2 regions of the Achromobacter sp. 1011811831 genome follow, and region 2 is predicted to be linked to the other one. Evidence: riboswitches for the same ligand, from Rfam matches in the RefSeq annotation. Region 2 holds a riboswitch; the other holds the start of a gene.
The links. Region 2 has a riboswitch for glycine ahead of AC6LJ9_RS09520 (D-amino acid dehydrogenase). Riboswitches for the same ligand answer to the same signal wherever they lie in the genome.

Region 1: another riboswitch for glycine. It lies ahead of gcvT (glycine cleavage system aminomethyltransferase GcvT); the one in region 2 lies ahead of AC6LJ9_RS09520 (D-amino acid dehydrogenase).

The regions. Positions count from the first base shown of each region.
Region 1 is NZ_JCBANG010000029.1:31,268-38,981, forward strand. Features, by position in the region: gene AC6LJ9_RS13445 (BaiN/RdsA family NAD(P)/FAD-dependent oxidoreductase) at 1-1,185, shown strand, start outside; gene AC6LJ9_RS13450 (superoxide dismutase) at 1,351-1,965, shown strand; gene AC6LJ9_RS13455 (ZIP family metal transporter) at 1,991-2,884, shown strand; glycine riboswitch at 2,971-3,065, shown strand; glycine riboswitch at 3,095-3,229, shown strand; gene gcvT (glycine cleavage system aminomethyltransferase GcvT) at 3,310-4,410, shown strand; gene gcvH (glycine cleavage system protein GcvH) at 4,498-4,875, shown strand; gene gcvP (aminomethyl-transferring glycine dehydrogenase) at 4,967-7,714, shown strand, end outside.
Region 2 is NZ_JCBANG010000017.1:71,129-78,842, forward strand. Features, by position in the region: gene AC6LJ9_RS09500 (amidase) at 1-125, opposite strand, end outside; gene AC6LJ9_RS09505 (hypothetical protein) at 118-282, opposite strand; gene AC6LJ9_RS09510 (GntR family transcriptional regulator) at 411-1,070, shown strand; gene AC6LJ9_RS09515 (MFS transporter) at 1,265-2,599, shown strand; gene AC6LJ9_RS09520 (D-amino acid dehydrogenase) at 2,705-3,934, opposite strand; glycine riboswitch at 3,981-4,062, opposite strand; glycine riboswitch at 4,066-4,167, opposite strand; gene ampC (class C beta-lactamase) at 4,359-5,525, shown strand; gene AC6LJ9_RS09530 (3-hydroxybutyryl-CoA dehydrogenase) at 5,590-6,597, opposite strand; gene AC6LJ9_RS09535 (NAD/NADP octopine/nopaline dehydrogenase family protein) at 6,599-7,696, opposite strand.

The DNA of each region.
Region 1 (7,714 bases), on a different contig from region 2:
CTGGGCGCCGGCGCCGCGGGCATGATGTGCGCCGCGGTGGCCGGCCAGCGGGGCTTGCGCGTGGTCCTGGTGGACCACGCCGAGCGCCTGGCCGAGAAAATCCGCATTTCCGGCGGGGGCCGCTGCAATTTCACCAATCTCGGCGCCGGCCCCGCCAACTTCCTGTCCGAGAACCCGCACTTCTGCCGTTCGGCGCTGGCGGGCTACACGCCGCAGGATTTCCTGGCGCTGCTCAAGCGCCATCGCGTGTCCTGGCACGAGAAGCATCGCGGCCAGCTGTTCTGCGACGATTCCAGCGAATCCATCATCGGGCTGCTGCGCGCCGAGTGCGACGAGGGCGGGGTGGCCTGGCGCATGGGCTGTTCGGTGGCCGAGATCGTCCATGGCGAGCAGGGTTTCGAGCTGCGCACCAGCCAGGGCCTCATCCGCGCGGCCAAGCTGGTCGTGGCCACCGGCGGCATGGCGATCCCGCAGCTGGGCGCCACCGATTTCGGCCTGAAGATCGCGCGCCAGTTCGGCCTGAAGATCGTCGAGCCACGGCCCGCGCTGGTGCCGCTGACCTTCGACGCGGCGCAGTGGCAGCCTTTGTCGGCGCTGTCCGGCGTGGCGCTGGAAGTGAGCCTGTCCACGGGGCAGGGCAAGGCGCGTGGCGAGTTCCTCGAAGACCTGCTGTTCACGCATCGCGGGCTGTCGGGGCCGGCGATCCTGCAGATTTCCAGCTACTGGAAGCCGGGCGAGCCCATCGTGGTGGACCTGGCGCCGGGCCGTGACCTGGCCGCCGAGCTGCTGGACGCCAAGTCCGGCAACCGCCAGCAACTGCACACGGTGCTGGCCGGGCTGTGGCCCAAGCGGCTGGCCGACGCCTGGCTGGCGCTGGCCGAGCAGGGCGGCAAGCCGGGACTGGCCGCCTTGCGGCTGGCCGACGCGCCGGACAAGACGCTGCGCGGGCTGGCCCAGGACATCCATCAATGGACGCTGGTGCCCAGCGGCACGGCCGGCTACAAGAAGGCCGAGGTCATGCGCGGCGGGGTGGACACGCGCGGGCTGGACCAGAAGTCCATGCAGGCGCGCACCGTGCCCGGCCTGTACTTCATCGGCGAGGCCGTGGACGTGACCGGCTGGCTGGGCGGCTACAACTTCCAGTGGGCCTGGGCCTCGGGCGTGGCTTGCGGCAAGGCGCTGTAGCGACGGGATCGGGCCGCCGCCGGGTACGCGTCCGGCGGCGATAGGCCGGCCTTATCGCGCGGATTGTGACAATCTCGTTGTGGTATTAAATAAAAATAAATATCATTTGTGTTTTCGATAGTGATTCGTTCCCATCACCAACGGACGATCTGACGGAGACACCAGATGGCCTATACCTTGCCCCCGCTACCCTACGCCTATGACGCGCTGGAGCCGCACATCGACGCGCTGACGATGGAGATCCATCACAGCAAGCATCACCAGACCTACGTCAACAACCTGAACGCCGCCCTGGAAGGCGCCGGCCTGTCGACCGACGAACCGGTGGAGGCGCTGGTGGCGCGGCTGGACCAGCTGCCCGCTGCCATCAACGCGGCGGTGCGCAACAACGGCGGCGGTCACGCCAACCACAGCCTGTTCTGGAGCGTGATGTCGCCGCGCGGCGGCGGCGCGCCCGACGGCGCGCTGGCGCATGCCATCGCGTCCGACCTTGGCGGGCTGGATGCCTTCCGCGAAGCCTTCACCAAGGCCGCGTTGACCCGCTTCGGCAGCGGTTGGGCCTGGCTGTCGGTGACGCCGGCCGGCAAGCTCGTGGTCGAGAGCAGCGCCAACCAGGACAGTCCGCTGATGCACGGCAATACCCCGATCCTCGGCCTGGACGTATGGGAGCACGCCTACTACCTGAAATACCAGAACCGCCGCCCCGAGTACATCGGCGCGTTCTACAACGTGATCGATTGGCCCGAGGTGGCGCGCCGCTACGCGGCCGCCGTGGGCTGATCGCGGTTACGCCAGCGAGGCGCCCATGAACACATTCAGCCGACACCGGATCCGACCCGCCGCCACCAGCGTCAGCATCTGGACGCTGGCCGTGCTGGTGTCCTGCCTGGCCCTGTACCAGCTCTGGGTCTACCTGGACGTGCGCGCGCCGCACGTGGCCGACGCGCTGCTGGGCGGCATGATGGCCGCCGCCGCGACCGCGCTGGGCACGCTGCCCGTGCTGTTCGCCCAGACCCTGCCGCAGAAGGTGCAGGACAGCCTGTACGGTTTCGGCGCCGGCGTCATGCTGGCCGCCAGCGCCTTCTCGCTGGTGGCGCCCGGCATCGCCGCGGCCGGCGAGCTGGGGCATGGCCCCTGGGGCGCCGGCATCCTGGTCGGCGCCGCCATCCTGCTGGGCGCGGCGGTGCTGCTGCTGATGGACCGCTGCCTGCCGCACGAGCATTTCATCAAGGGCAGGGAAGGCATCGAGGCGCATCGCCTGCGCCGCACCTGGCTGTTCGTGTTCGCCATCACGCTGCACAACCTGCCCGAAGGGCTGGCCATCGGCGTGGGCTATGCCGGCAACGACCCGCTGCGCGGCACGGCGCTGGCCACCGGCATCGCCATCCAGGACATCCCCGAAGGGCTGGTGGTGGCGGTGGCGCTGATGGCCGCCGGTTACAAGCGCGCCTTCGCGGTGGCGCTGGGCATGCTGTCGGGTCTGGTGGAGCCGCTGGGCGCGGTGCTGGGCGCGGCCGTGGTGGGCTGGTCGGCGGCCTTGCTGCCGTGGGGACTGGGCTTTGCCGCCGGGGCCATGCTGTTCGTCATCAGCCATGAAATCATTCCCGAATCGCACCGCAAGGGACACGAGGTCTACGCCACTTGCGGGCTGATGCTGGGCTTCGTGCTGATGATGTTGCTGGATACCGCGCTGGGCTAGCGGCCGCGGCCCCGAACGGCGCGCGGACAGCCGGGTTTCCTCGCTTTCCGGCGCCCGAGGTTTCGATGTATGCTTGCGCCGCTGTCATGCATGTTGCGGGAGAGAGCGGCCATCAAGCTGGCCGCCGCCGAAGGCGCAATTCGCCCGGAATCGCTCAGGTAACCCATACCGTCCATGCTTGCCCTGTCCCGGTTTTCGGTCGATGTGGCAAAACAGCACTCTGGAGAGACCTGGCGCCGCGCCTTTCAGGCCGTCCCGAATGGGGACGTAGCGGGCAGCCCAGGCGCCGAAGGTGCACACCCGCCACGCGGGGCAACTCTCAGGCAAAAGGACAGAGGGGCGGAAGATTCAGCCGTGCCGTGGACGCGTGTCCGCTGGCGGCTTTCCGCAACCCTGGCAACGCTGCCGCTCCGGAGTTCCCGCGCATGTCCGCAACCCTCAAACGCACCCCGCTGGCCGACGAACACATCGCCTCCGGCGCCCGAATGGTCGACTTCGGCGGCTGGGACATGCCGCTGGCCTACGGCTCGCAGCTGGAAGAGCACCACGCCGTGCGCCAGGACGCCGGCATGTTCGACGTCTCGCACATGCTCAACGTCGATGTGACGGGCCCGGACGCCTTCGCCTTCCTGCAGCGCCTGGTCGCCAATGACGTGGCCAAGCTGACCGTGCCGGGCAAGGCGCTGTACAGCTGCATGCTCAATCCGCAGGGCGGCGTGATCGACGACCTGATCATCTATTTCTTCGCCGCCGACCAGTGGCGCGTCGTGGTCAATGCCGGCACCGCCGACAAGGACATCGCCTGGATGCAGCGCGTCCGGCAGTCCGGCAAATTCGACGTGGCCATCGCACCGCGCCGCGACCTGGCCATGATCGCCGTGCAGGGCCCCAACGCCCGCGCCAAGGTCTGGGCCGCGCGTCCGGCCTGGCAGGCCGCCAGCGAACCGCTGACCCCGTTCGTGGCCGCCCAGGTGGGCGACGATACGCTGGTGGCCCGCACCGGCTACACCGGCGAGGACGGCTTCGAGATCGTGCTGCCCGCCACGCAGGCCGTCGCGCTGTGGCGCGACCTGGCTGCGCAGGGCGTGCGTCCCTGCGGCCTGGGCGCGCGCGACACGCTGCGCCTGGAAGCCGGCATGAACCTCTACGGCCAGGACATGGACGAGCTGATCCAGCCCGACCAGGCCGGCCTGACCTGGACGGTATCGCTGAAGAACGCCGAGCGCCGCTTCATCGGCCGCGACGCGCTGGAACAATTCGCCACCCCGGCCGCCTTCCTCGGCCTGAAGCTGCAGGAACGCGGCGTGATGCGTGCCCACATGGCCGTGCGCGCCAAGCAGGGCGCGGGCGAGCTGACCAGCGGCACCATGTCGCCCACCCTGGGCGTGTCCATCGGCTTCGCCCGCCTGCCCGTGGGCGTGGTTCCCGGCGACACGGTCGAGGTGGACATCCGCGGCAAATGGGTGCCCGCCCTGGTCTGCAAGCTGCCGTTTGTCCGTAACGGCAAAGCCGTCGAACACTCGTAAACTCGAAGCTTCGCGCGCGCCGGCCGGCAGGCCCGCGCGCGAGGCGCGCAATCCTTTTTCCCCATCCGAATAGCCCCAGGAGTTCCCATGAGCCTGCCCACCGATCGCAAGTACACCGAGTCCCATGAATGGGTCAAAGCCGAAGGCGACGTGTTCGTCGTCGGCATCACCGACACCGCCCAGGACCAGCTGGGCGACCTGGTCTTCGTCGGCGACGTCAAGGTCGGCGCCAAGCTGGCCGCTGGCGAAACCGCCGGCGTGGTCGAGTCGGTCAAGGCCGCCTCCGACATCTACGCGCCCGTGGCCGGCGAGATCGTCGCCTTCAACGAAGAGCTGGAAAGCAATCCCAACCTGATCAACGAGTCGGCCTTCACCGCCTGGATCTTCAAGATCAAGCCGGACAACGCCGCCGACGCGGACAAGCTGCTGGACGCCGCCGGCTACGAAGCCGTCGCCAACGGCTAAGCCCGTCCCGCGCGGGCTGGCCGCTGCCGCCGCCTGCCCGCGCGCTGCCATACCGATCGTCCCCGACGCTCACGCACCCGAGATCCTCCCCATGTCGCGCGCCCTAGACACCCACACCGACTTCATTCCCCGCCACATCGGCCCCTCCGACGCCGACCAGGCCGCCATGCTCGCCGTGATCGGCAGCCCCAGCCTGGACGCGCTGATCGAAGAAGTCGTGCCGCCCAAGATCCGCAGCCAGGCCCCGCTGGCGCTGCCGCCCTCGCGCAGCGAAACCGACGTGCTGGCCGAGCTCAAGCAGGTCGCCGGGCGCAACAAGGTCTACCGCAGCTACATCGGCCAGGGTTACTACGGCACGCAGACGCCCAACGTGGTGTTGCGCAACATTCTTGAGAATCCCGCCTGGTACACGGCCTACACGCCTTACCAGCCCGAGATCTCGCAGGGCCGCCTGGAGGCCCTGCTGAACTACCAGACCATGGTCGCCGACCTGACCGGGCTGGACATCTCCAACGCCTCGCTGCTGGACGAGAGCACGGCCGCCGCCGAAGCCATGACGCTGGCCCGCCGCAGCGCCAAGTCCAAGAGCCCGGTGTTTTTCATCTCGCGCCACGTGCACCCGCAGACCATCGAGGTCGTGCGCACCCGCGCCGAGGGCCTGGACATCGAGATCGCCGTGGGCGACGAGGCCGAAGGCCTGCCGGAATGCTTCGGCGTGCTGCTGCAATACCCGCACAGCACCGGCTCGGTGGCCGACTACCGCAAGCTGGCCGACGCCGCTCACGCGCAGGGCGCGGTGGTGGCCGTGGCCACGGACCTGCTGGCGCTGGCCGTGCTGGCTGCGCCGGGCGAGTGGGGTGCCGACATCGCCGTGGGCTCGGCCCAGCGTTTCGGCGTGCCGTTCGGTTTCGGCGGCCCGCATGCCGGCTTCATGGCCTGCAAGGACGCCTACAAGCGCAACATGGCCGGCCGCCTGGTCGGCGTGTCCAAGGACGCGCAGGGCAACCCGGCCATGCGCCTGGCGCTGCAAACGCGCGAGCAGCACATCCGCCGCGAAAAGGCCACTTCCAACATCTGCACCGCGCAGGTGCTGCTGGCCGTGATGGCCGGCATGTACGCCGTGTGGCACGGCCCGGCCGGCATCCGCCGCATCGCCAACCGCGTCAACCGCTACACCGCAATCCTGCGCGCCGAGCTGGTCAAGCTGGGCGTGAAGGTCGCCAACGACAGCTTCTTCGACACGCTGCTGCTGGAAACCGGCGCGGCCACGCCCGCCATCCTGACCGCGGCCGACTGCGCCCAGGTCAACCTGCGCCGCGTCGACGGCGCGCGTCTGGCCGTCTCGCTGGACGAGACCGTCACCGCCGCCGACCTGCAGGCCCTGGTCAACGTGTTCGCCTCCGGCCTGGAACGCGATGACCTCGAGCTGGACGTCGACGCCCTCGACGCCGCGGCCGCCAGCGGCATCCCCGCCGCCGTGGCCCGCGAAAGCGCCATCCTGGTGCACCCGGTGTTCTCCAGCGTGCAGTCGGAAACCGACATGCTGCGCTACCTGCGCAAGCTGGCCGACAAGGACCTGGCGCTGGACCGCACCATGATCCCGCTGGGCTCGTGCACCATGAAGCTGAACGCCACGGCCGAGATGATCCCCATCACCTGGCCCGAGTTCGCGCTGATCCACCCCTTCGCGCCCGCCTCGCAGAGCCAGGGCTACAAGGAACTGATCGACCGCCTGTCGGCCGCGCTGTGCGAGATCACCGGCTACGACAACATCAGCCTGCAGCCGAACTCCGGCGCGCAGGGCGAGTACGCCGGCCTGCTGGCGATCCGCGGCTACCACCAGGCCAACGGCCAGCATCAGCGCAACGTCTGCCTGATCCCCTCGTCGGCGCACGGCACCAACCCCGCGTCGGCCCAGCTGGCCGGCATGGACGTGGTGGTGGTGGCCTCCGACGCCAACGGCAACGTCGACCTGCCCGACCTGCGCGCCAAGATCGAACAGGTCGGCGACAAGCTGGCCGCGCTGATGATCACCTACCCGTCCACGCACGGCGTGTTCGAGGAAGCCGTGACCGAGATCTGCGAACTGGTGCACCAGGCCGGCGGCCAGGTCTACCTGGACGGCGCCAATATGAACGCCATGGTGGGCGTGGCTCAGCCTGGCAAGTTCGGTTCCGACGTCTCGCACCTGAACCTGCACAAGACCTTCTGCATCCCGCACGGCGGCGGTGGCCCGGGCGTGGGCCCGGTGGCGGTGCGCGCGCACCTGGCCCCGTACCTGCCGGGCGTGGTCAATGAGCAGGGCAAGCTGCCCGGCGAAGCCAAGGTCGGCCCGGTCTCGGCCGCGCCCTTCGGATCGGCCGGCATCCTGCCGATCCCGTTCGTGTACATCTCGCTGATGGGCGCCGACGGCCTGCGCCGCGCCACCGAAGTCGCGATCCTGAACGCGAACTACGTCGCCACCCGCCTGCGCGACCATTATCCGGTGCTGTACGCGGGCCGCAACGGCCGCGTGGCGCACGAGTGCATCCTGGACGTGCGTCCGCTCAAGGAAACCAGCGGCATCAGCGCCGAGGACATCGCCAAGCGCCTGATGGACTACGGCTTCCACGCGCCCACCATGAGCTTCCCGGTGGCCGGCACGCTGATGGTCGAGCCGACCGAATCGGAAGGCCAGGCCGAGCTGGACCGCTTCGTCGACGCCATGATCTCGATCCGCGAGGAAATCGCCCAGGTCGAGCGCGGCGAACGCGACCGCGAGGACAACGTCCTGAAGAACGCGCCGCACACCGCGCAGATGCTGCTGGCCGAAGAGTGGCTGCACGACTACCCGCGCCAG
Region 2 (7,714 bases):
GGCGCGGCGCGGCGCGTGAAGCCGGCGGCCAGGGCGGCGACGTGGGCGTCGCGCAGCGGCGGCGCGGCGCGTCGATAGGCCGCGCGCGCGCCGGCCACGGAGAGGAAGGCAGAGGCGTCAATCATGGCCATCCTCGAGCGGCGCGATCTCGGCGGCCACGGCCGACAGGCGCATCAGGGTGCGAGCGACGGCCCGTTGCGCGTCCGGCGGCACGGCCAGTCCGTGGCTCAGGAAGGCCAGCTCGACCCAGGACTGCCAGTCTTCCTTGCGTTTCTCGTCCATGACGGGTGTCTCCTGCTACGCTTAGGTCTTAAAATAAGATTCCAGTGTCATAAATATATTTATAGAAGTCAAGAAAATAATATGACGAACCGTGCACGCCTGAACCTTTCGATTCCGGGAGCGCCGCGATGAAGGCCGCCGAACGCATACGCCTGTCCATCGAGGAATCCATCCGCGACGGCAGCCTGCTGCCGGGCGACGCCGTGGACGAGCAGCAGCTGATGCAGACCTACGAGGTGTCGCGCACGCCGGTGCGCGAGGCCTTGCTGCAATTGCAGGCGCAAGGGCTGCTCAACAGCCTGCCGCGCGGCGGCATGGTGGTGGCCAAGATGGACGTGGCGCAGCTGCTGGCGATGTGGGAACTGCTGGCCGAGCTGGAGGGCATCGGCGCGCGGCTGGCCTGCGAGCGCATGACGCCGGCCGAGCGCGAGGAACTGGCCGCCATCCACGAACGCGCCGGCGCGGTGGCGCGGCGCGAGGACGCGGAAGCCTGGCAGGACCACAACCGGCGCTTCCACGACGCGCTCTACCAGGGCGCGCGCAATCCCTATCTGCGCCAGGAGATCCTGCGCATGCGCTCGCGCACCGGCGCCTACCGCCGCCACGCCTATTCGGCCTTCGGCCACCTGGCTTCCTCTTGGGCGCAGCACGGCGAACTGGTCGCCGCGATCCAGGCCCAGGACGCGGCCCGCGCCGCCACGCTGATGACGCGGCACATGAGCCCCGGCCAGGGCTCGATCAGCTTCGCGTCCTTCATCGCGGCGCTGCCCAAGGATCTGCTGGCCTGAAGCCGGAAGGCCGAGGGAACAGACCGGCGGCGGATTCGGCCCGCCGCGGGTTCGACTGCGGGTAATTCCCGATTACTGCATTTTTGCGATGCTTCAAAATATATTTATAAGAAATTTAAAAATCTTGATGCGTCGCCCTGCCTGGTTGTAACGGGTTGGGCCCCAACCCAGTCCGGTACACCAAGGAACTAGTCATGGATGCCGTATCCCCGCAGCCCGCCGCACAGCTGGCCCCGCAGCATTCCCGGGGCGATGCCCCGGCCGTCGATTCCGCCCGCATGCACAGCAAGGTCGCGTGGCGGCTGATTCCTTTCCTGATCTTCCTGTTCCTGCTCGCCTGGATCGACCGCGTCAACGTCGGCTTCGCCAAGCTGCAGATGCTGCAGGACCTGCGCTTCAGCGAGGCCGTGTACGGCCTGGGCGCGGGCATCTTCTTCATCGGCTATTTCCTGTTCGAGGTGCCGAGCAATCTGCTGCTGCAGCGCATCGGCGCGCGCAAGACCCTGGCGCGCATCACCATCCTGTGGGGGCTGACGTCGATGGCCATGGCCTTCGTCACGACGCCGTTCTCGTTCTATCTGCTGCGCTTCCTGCTGGGCGTGTTCGAGGCGGGCTTCTTTCCCGGCGTCATGCTGTACCTGACGTACTGGATCCCCGCCGGCCGGCGCGGCCGCATCAACGGCTGGTTCATGACGTCCTTCGGCATCGCCGGCGTGGTCGGCGGCCCGATCGCGGGCCTCATCATGAGCGGCATGGACGGCGTGGCGCCGTTGCGCAACTGGCAATGGCTGTTCGTGCTGGAGGGCATACCCTCGGTGATCGCCGGCATCGTGGTGCTGGGCTACCTGCCGGACCGGCCGCGCCAGGCGCGCTGGCTGTCGGCCGCCGAGCAGACGGCGCTGGAAGCCGAGCTGGAGGCCGAGCAGCGCCACGGCGGCAAGCACGCCAGCTTCGCCCAGGCCCTGCGCCAGCCGGCGCTGTGGTTGTGCACGGCCGCCTATTTCTGCATCGTCGGCGGCAACGCCACGCTGGCGTTCTGGATGCCGTCGCTGGTGCGCGAGCTGGGCGTGCGCGGCGCGCTGGACATCGGCCTGCTGTCGGCGATCCCCTTCACGCTGGGCACCGTGGCGATGGTGCTCAACGGCGCGCACTCCGACAAGACCGGCGAGCGGCGCCTGCATTGCGCCGGCGCCACGCTGGTCGGCGCGGCGGGGCTTGCGCTGACCGCCGCCTACATCGGCAATCCCGTGCTGGCGATGGCCGCGCTGAGCGTATCCGCCATCGGCGTGCTGGGCGCGTTTCCCGTGTTCTGGGCGATTCCGGCGGGCTTTTTGACCGGCACGGCCGCCGCCGGCGGCATCGCCTTCATCAACTCGGTCGGCAACCTGGCCGGCTTCGCCACGCCCTTCATGATGGGCTGGATGAAGGAATGGACCGGCGGCGTGGCCGCCGGCCTGTACGTGGTGGCCGCCATGCAGCTGACCTCGACCGCGATCGTCGCGCTGGCGATGCGCCGGCTGGCGCGCTAGCGCAAGGCGACGGGCGGCGAGCCGCGGGCGGCCAATCACTGGCGGCGAGCGGTGGTCCGTCGGTTGCGGCCAGCCGGCTGCGGGCGCCGCCGCGCCCGCGTCGTCTCAGTGCGGCCGCAGCCGTTCGCCGACGCTGGCCGCCAATAGCTGCGCGGTGGCCGCCGACAAGGTCCAGCCCAGGTGGCCGTGGCCGGTGTTGTAGAACACGCCCGGCCGCTTGCCCGGACCCACGCGCGGCATCATGTCCGGCGTCATCGGGCGCAGCCCGCACCAGGGCACCACGCGCGCCGTCCTGACGCCGGGGAAGTGGCGGCGGGTCCAGTCCACCAGCGGCTGCACGCGTTCGGCGCGGATGTCCAGGTTGTAGCCGTTGAACTCGGCGGTGCCGGCCACGCGGAAGCGGTCGCCCAGCCGGCTGGTGACGATCTTGGCGGCCTCGTCGAGCAGGCTGACGCGCGGCGCGGCCTCGCGGCTGGCGGCGTCGTCCAGGTGCACGCTGATCGAGTAGCCCTTGACCGGATAGATGTTGACCGTGTCGCCCAGTTGCCGCGCGAAGCGCCGGCTGGCCGCGCCGGCGCAGACCACCACGGCGTCGGCCTGGTGCCGGTCGCCGCCGCCGCCGTCCGCGCCGGCCAGGTCCAGCGCATAACCCGCGCCGTCGGCCGTGATCGCGGCGACGTCGGCGTCCTGCACGAAGCGCACGCCCAGCCGCTCGCAGGCCTGGGCCAGGCCGCGCGTGAACTTGTGGATGTCGCCGGTGGCGTCGGACGGCGTGTAGAAGCCGGCGTGGCAGGCCGTTTGCAGCGCCGGCTCGATGTCGCGCGCCTCCTCGGGCGTGACCGCGTAGCGTTCCAGGCCGCCTTCGCGCAGCAGCTCGTTGCCGCGCCGCGCGGCCTCGAAGCTGGCGGCGTCGTGGTAGATGTGCAGGATGCCGCGCCGCTCCAGGTCGAAGTCGATGCCTTCGGCCTCGGCCATGTCGTACAGGTGCTGGCGCGCCTCGATCGCCAGCCGGGTGGTGGCGATGGTGTTGCGGCGGTGGTTGGGGATCTGGCGCATGAATTGCAGCAGCCAGGAATACTTGTGCCAGCTCAAGCGCGGATTGAGCAGCAGCGGCGCGTTGCTGCGACCCAGCCAGCGCAGGCCCTTGAGCACGGTGGCGGCGCTGTTCCAGACCTCGGCGTTGCTGGCCGACAGCTGGCCGCCGTTGGCGTAGGAGGTTTCCATCGCGGGGTAGCGCTGGCGGTCGTAGACGGAAACGTCGTAACCCTGCTTGCGCAGGACGTAGGCGGACGTGACGCCGGTAATACCGGCGCCAATGATGGCGATGCGGGGCATGATTGCTCCAGATGGCGTGGCGACGGCCGGACGGCCGCTGCACCCCATCTGTCCCGGTACCTGAGAGCTTTGCCCGGCGCGTGCCGGGGTTCCCCTTCGGTGGGCGCGCAAGGCGCCTCTCTCCAGATCGTCTACACCGCGCAGTCCTGTCTGCCTGAGAGTTTCCGGGGCGGTTGCTCCGTCGGCGCCCGCCGCGCGGCCGGGCCGGGGCGAGTCTCTTCTGCGTGGTGTTTGCTACGACCGTGGCAGGATAGCCAAATATTCCGCGTCCTGGAATTCAGGGTTAGTACCAGTATGAGCGCGGCGGCGCTACCATCCTGGGTTCGCGCGGGGCGCGCGCCGGCATGCCCGTCGTCGCCGCCCGGCGGCAATGCCGCCGCCTGGCCCCGCCCGTCTTGTTCGCGCTGTTTTCCGGGAGTTCTCCATGCGCCTGTCCGCCTTGTTCCGCCGCTGCCTGCTGGCCGTCACCCTTGCCGCATCGCTGCCCGCGTCGGCGCTGTCCCCCATCCATGACGCCGACGCGCGCGTGCGCGCGGCCGTGCTGACGGTGATGAAGCAGCATGAAATCGCCGGCATGGCGGTGGCCGTGACCCGGCAGGGCGAGCAGCATTTCTACAGCTTCGGCCTGGCTTCCTGGGAGACGCGCGCGCCGGTCACCAACGACACGCTGTTCGAAGTGGGCTCGATCAGCAAGACCTATTCGGCCACGCTGGCCGCCTACGCCCAGGCGCTGGGCCGGCTGTCGCTGGCGGATCCGGTCGAGCGCCACGTGCCCGAGCTGGCGGGCAGCGCCTTTGGCAAGGTTTCGCTGCTGGGCCTGGCCACGCATACGGCGGGCGGCTTCCCGCTGCAGGTGCCCGACACGGTGCGCGACCGCGCCCAGCTCATGGCCTATCTGCAGGCCTGGCAGCCCAGCTACGCGGAAGGCACGCGCCGCACCTACGCCAATCCCAGCATCGGCATGCTGGGCGTGGCGACCGCCAATGCCATGGGCCAGGCCTATGTGCCGCTGATGCAGGGCACGCTGTTGCCCAAGCTGGGCCTGCCCAGCACCTATCTGCAGGTGCCGGCCGACCAGATGGCGCGCTACGCGCAGGGCTATGACAAGCGCAACCAGCCGGTGCGCGTGAGTCCCGGCGTGCTGGCCGACGAGGCCTACGGCGTCAAGACCAGCGCCCGCGACCTGCTGCGCTTCGTGGAGCTGAACCTGGGCGGCACCAGCGGCGACGCCAAGCTGGATCAGGCCATCGCCGACACGCACCGGGGCTATTTCGAACTGGGCGGCATGACGCAGGACCTGGTGTGGGAGCAGTACCGCTATCCGGCGCCGCTGGACACCGTGCTGGAAGGCAATGCCAACACGGTCGCCCTCGAGACGCACGACGTGCGCGCGCTGCGTCCGCCGCTGGCGCCGCGCGCCGACGCCTGGATCAACAAGACCGGTGCCACCAATGGCTTTGGCGCTTACGTCGCCTTCGTGCCGGGACGCCGGATCGGCATCGTGATCCTGGCCAACCGCAACTATCCCAACGCCGATCGCGTGCGCCTGGCCTATGAGGTGCTGGACGCGCTGGAGACGGGAGGCCGTTGAGCGGACGCGCCAGGGAGCCGCGGCGGCAGGCGTTGCCCAGGCCGGTCTGCCGGGCGGTCTCCGGTCAGGCGGCCGGCGCCGCGCCGGCCCCGGCCAGCGCCGAGCCACAGCGCGGCAGCAGGCCCAGCAGCGCCAGCCGGTCGCGCAGCTGCTCCAGCCGCTGCATCCGATACGCGTCCACGTCCACGCCGGCGTAGTCGTAGAAGCCCTGGCCGTCGCGCAAGCCGTTGCGGCCCTGTTCCATGTTGCGCGCGATCACGTCCGGCGCCGCGAAGCGCGGGTCCAGCGCGCCGGCCAGGTAGCGCGAGGCGTAGTAGAGGATGTCGCCGCCGCCCCAGTCGATGAATTCCAGCAGGCCCAGCACCGAGAAGCGCAGGCCGAAGCCCAGGCGCACGGCGGTGTCGATGTCCTCGGCGCTGGCCACGCCTTCCTCGACCATGCGGGCCGCCTCGTTCATGGCCAGCGCCTGGATGCGCGGCACGATGTAGCCGGCGGACGGCGCGCACATCACCGGCGTCTTGCCCGCCATGCGCAGCAGTTCCAGCAGCTGGTCGACGGCGGCGTCGCGGGTGGCGGGGCCCCGGCTGACTTCCACCAGCGGGATCAGGCTGGCCGGGTTGAGCCAGTGCGCGTTCAGGAAGCGTTGCGGATGCGCCGTCAGCGCCGCCAGTTCGGTGACCAGGAAGGTGGACGTGGTCGATGCCACCACGGCGTCGGCCGGGCAGGCCTCGTCCAGCCAGCGCAGCGCGTCACGCTTGGCGTCCAGGCGTTCGGGCACGGCCTCGAACACCGCGCGCGCCGCGCGCAGGTCGGCGGCCGCGTCGTCCCTCGCGCGCAACCGCAGCCGGGCCAGCGCGGCGTCGGCCTGGTCCTCGCTCAGCACGCCCAGCCGCGCGAGCATGCCCAGCTCGGCGCGCACGGCCGCGCGCGCCGCATCGTGGACGCGCGCCTGTTCATCGGCGGCGCGGGGCTTGAGGTCGATCAGCGACACCTCCAGGCCGGCGATCAGGTAGGACGCGGCGATGCCCTGTCCCATGCGGCCGGCGCCGATCACGCACAAGGGGGCGGCCATCTCAATAGCCCTCCTGCAGCAGCGCGCGCATGTCGGCGCGCGACAGAGTGGACAGGCCCAGGTTCTCCAGCGTGCGACCCTCGGCGTACAGGTCGCGCCCGGTCAGCGCCGAGGCCAGGGCCAGCAGGCCCTGCGCCACCGGCATGGGCACGCCGGCCCAGCGGCCCGTCGACACCAGGAAGGACAGGCCCAGCCGCGTGTCCTCCAGCATGTAGCGGTGGCAGTGCAGGTCGATGGTCTCGCGCCAGTCGCCGCTGTCGGTCAGGCGGCCATGGGCGCCGCGCCCGTACATCCATTCATCGCCTTCCTGGGCGTAGTGGTCAGCCAGCGGGAAATGCGGCGCGCCATAGCCCAGCGCCTCGCGCAGCGCGACGCGCTCGGCATCCAGCGCATCGGTCACGGCGCGGATGGCCGGCTGGGTGCCTTCGTTGTGGATGTCCCAGCGCTCGAAATGCTGCAAGGGGCCGGCGTTCATCAGGATGAGCGGCGGGTGGATGATGGGGCCGGCATTCATCAGCGCGCCGGACAGGCCGTCGCCGGCCGGCTCCACGCTGGGATAGGCCTGGGCCAGCCGCCGCAGCGCGGCATCGGCCAGCCGAAGGGGGAAGACGCCGGTGGGCAGGCGCGTGGCGTAGCCGCTGATGACCACGCGCTGGCCGTGCTTGCGCGCCAGGTAGGGCAGGGTGCCGGTCTCGGCATAGGCGACCTGAGCGCGGTTGCCGGCCTGGCGCTGGGCGCGCGCGAACAGGTGGCAGCCGAAGGTGCCGGGCGGCAGGAACACCACCTGCCCGTCCTCCAGCAGCGGCGCGAGCCGGGGCGCCAGATCGTCGTGCGTGGTGGCGGGCAGCGGGATGACGATCAGCTCGGCGCCCTGGACCGCGTCGCGCAGTTCGCGCGCCAGCCGCAGCTGGCCGGGGCCGTCGCCGATGGCGATGCGGCGGGCGCCGCGATAGTCGGTGACCTCCAGCCCGCCGGCCTTGGCCAGCGCGGCGCCGGCCTCGGCGTCGCGCCGCCACCAGCGCACCTCGTGGCCTTTTTCGTGCAGGTCCGCGGCGGCCGCGTAGCAGCCGTGTCCGCCTCCGATGACAGTGACGCGCATGATCGTGCTCCTTGATGA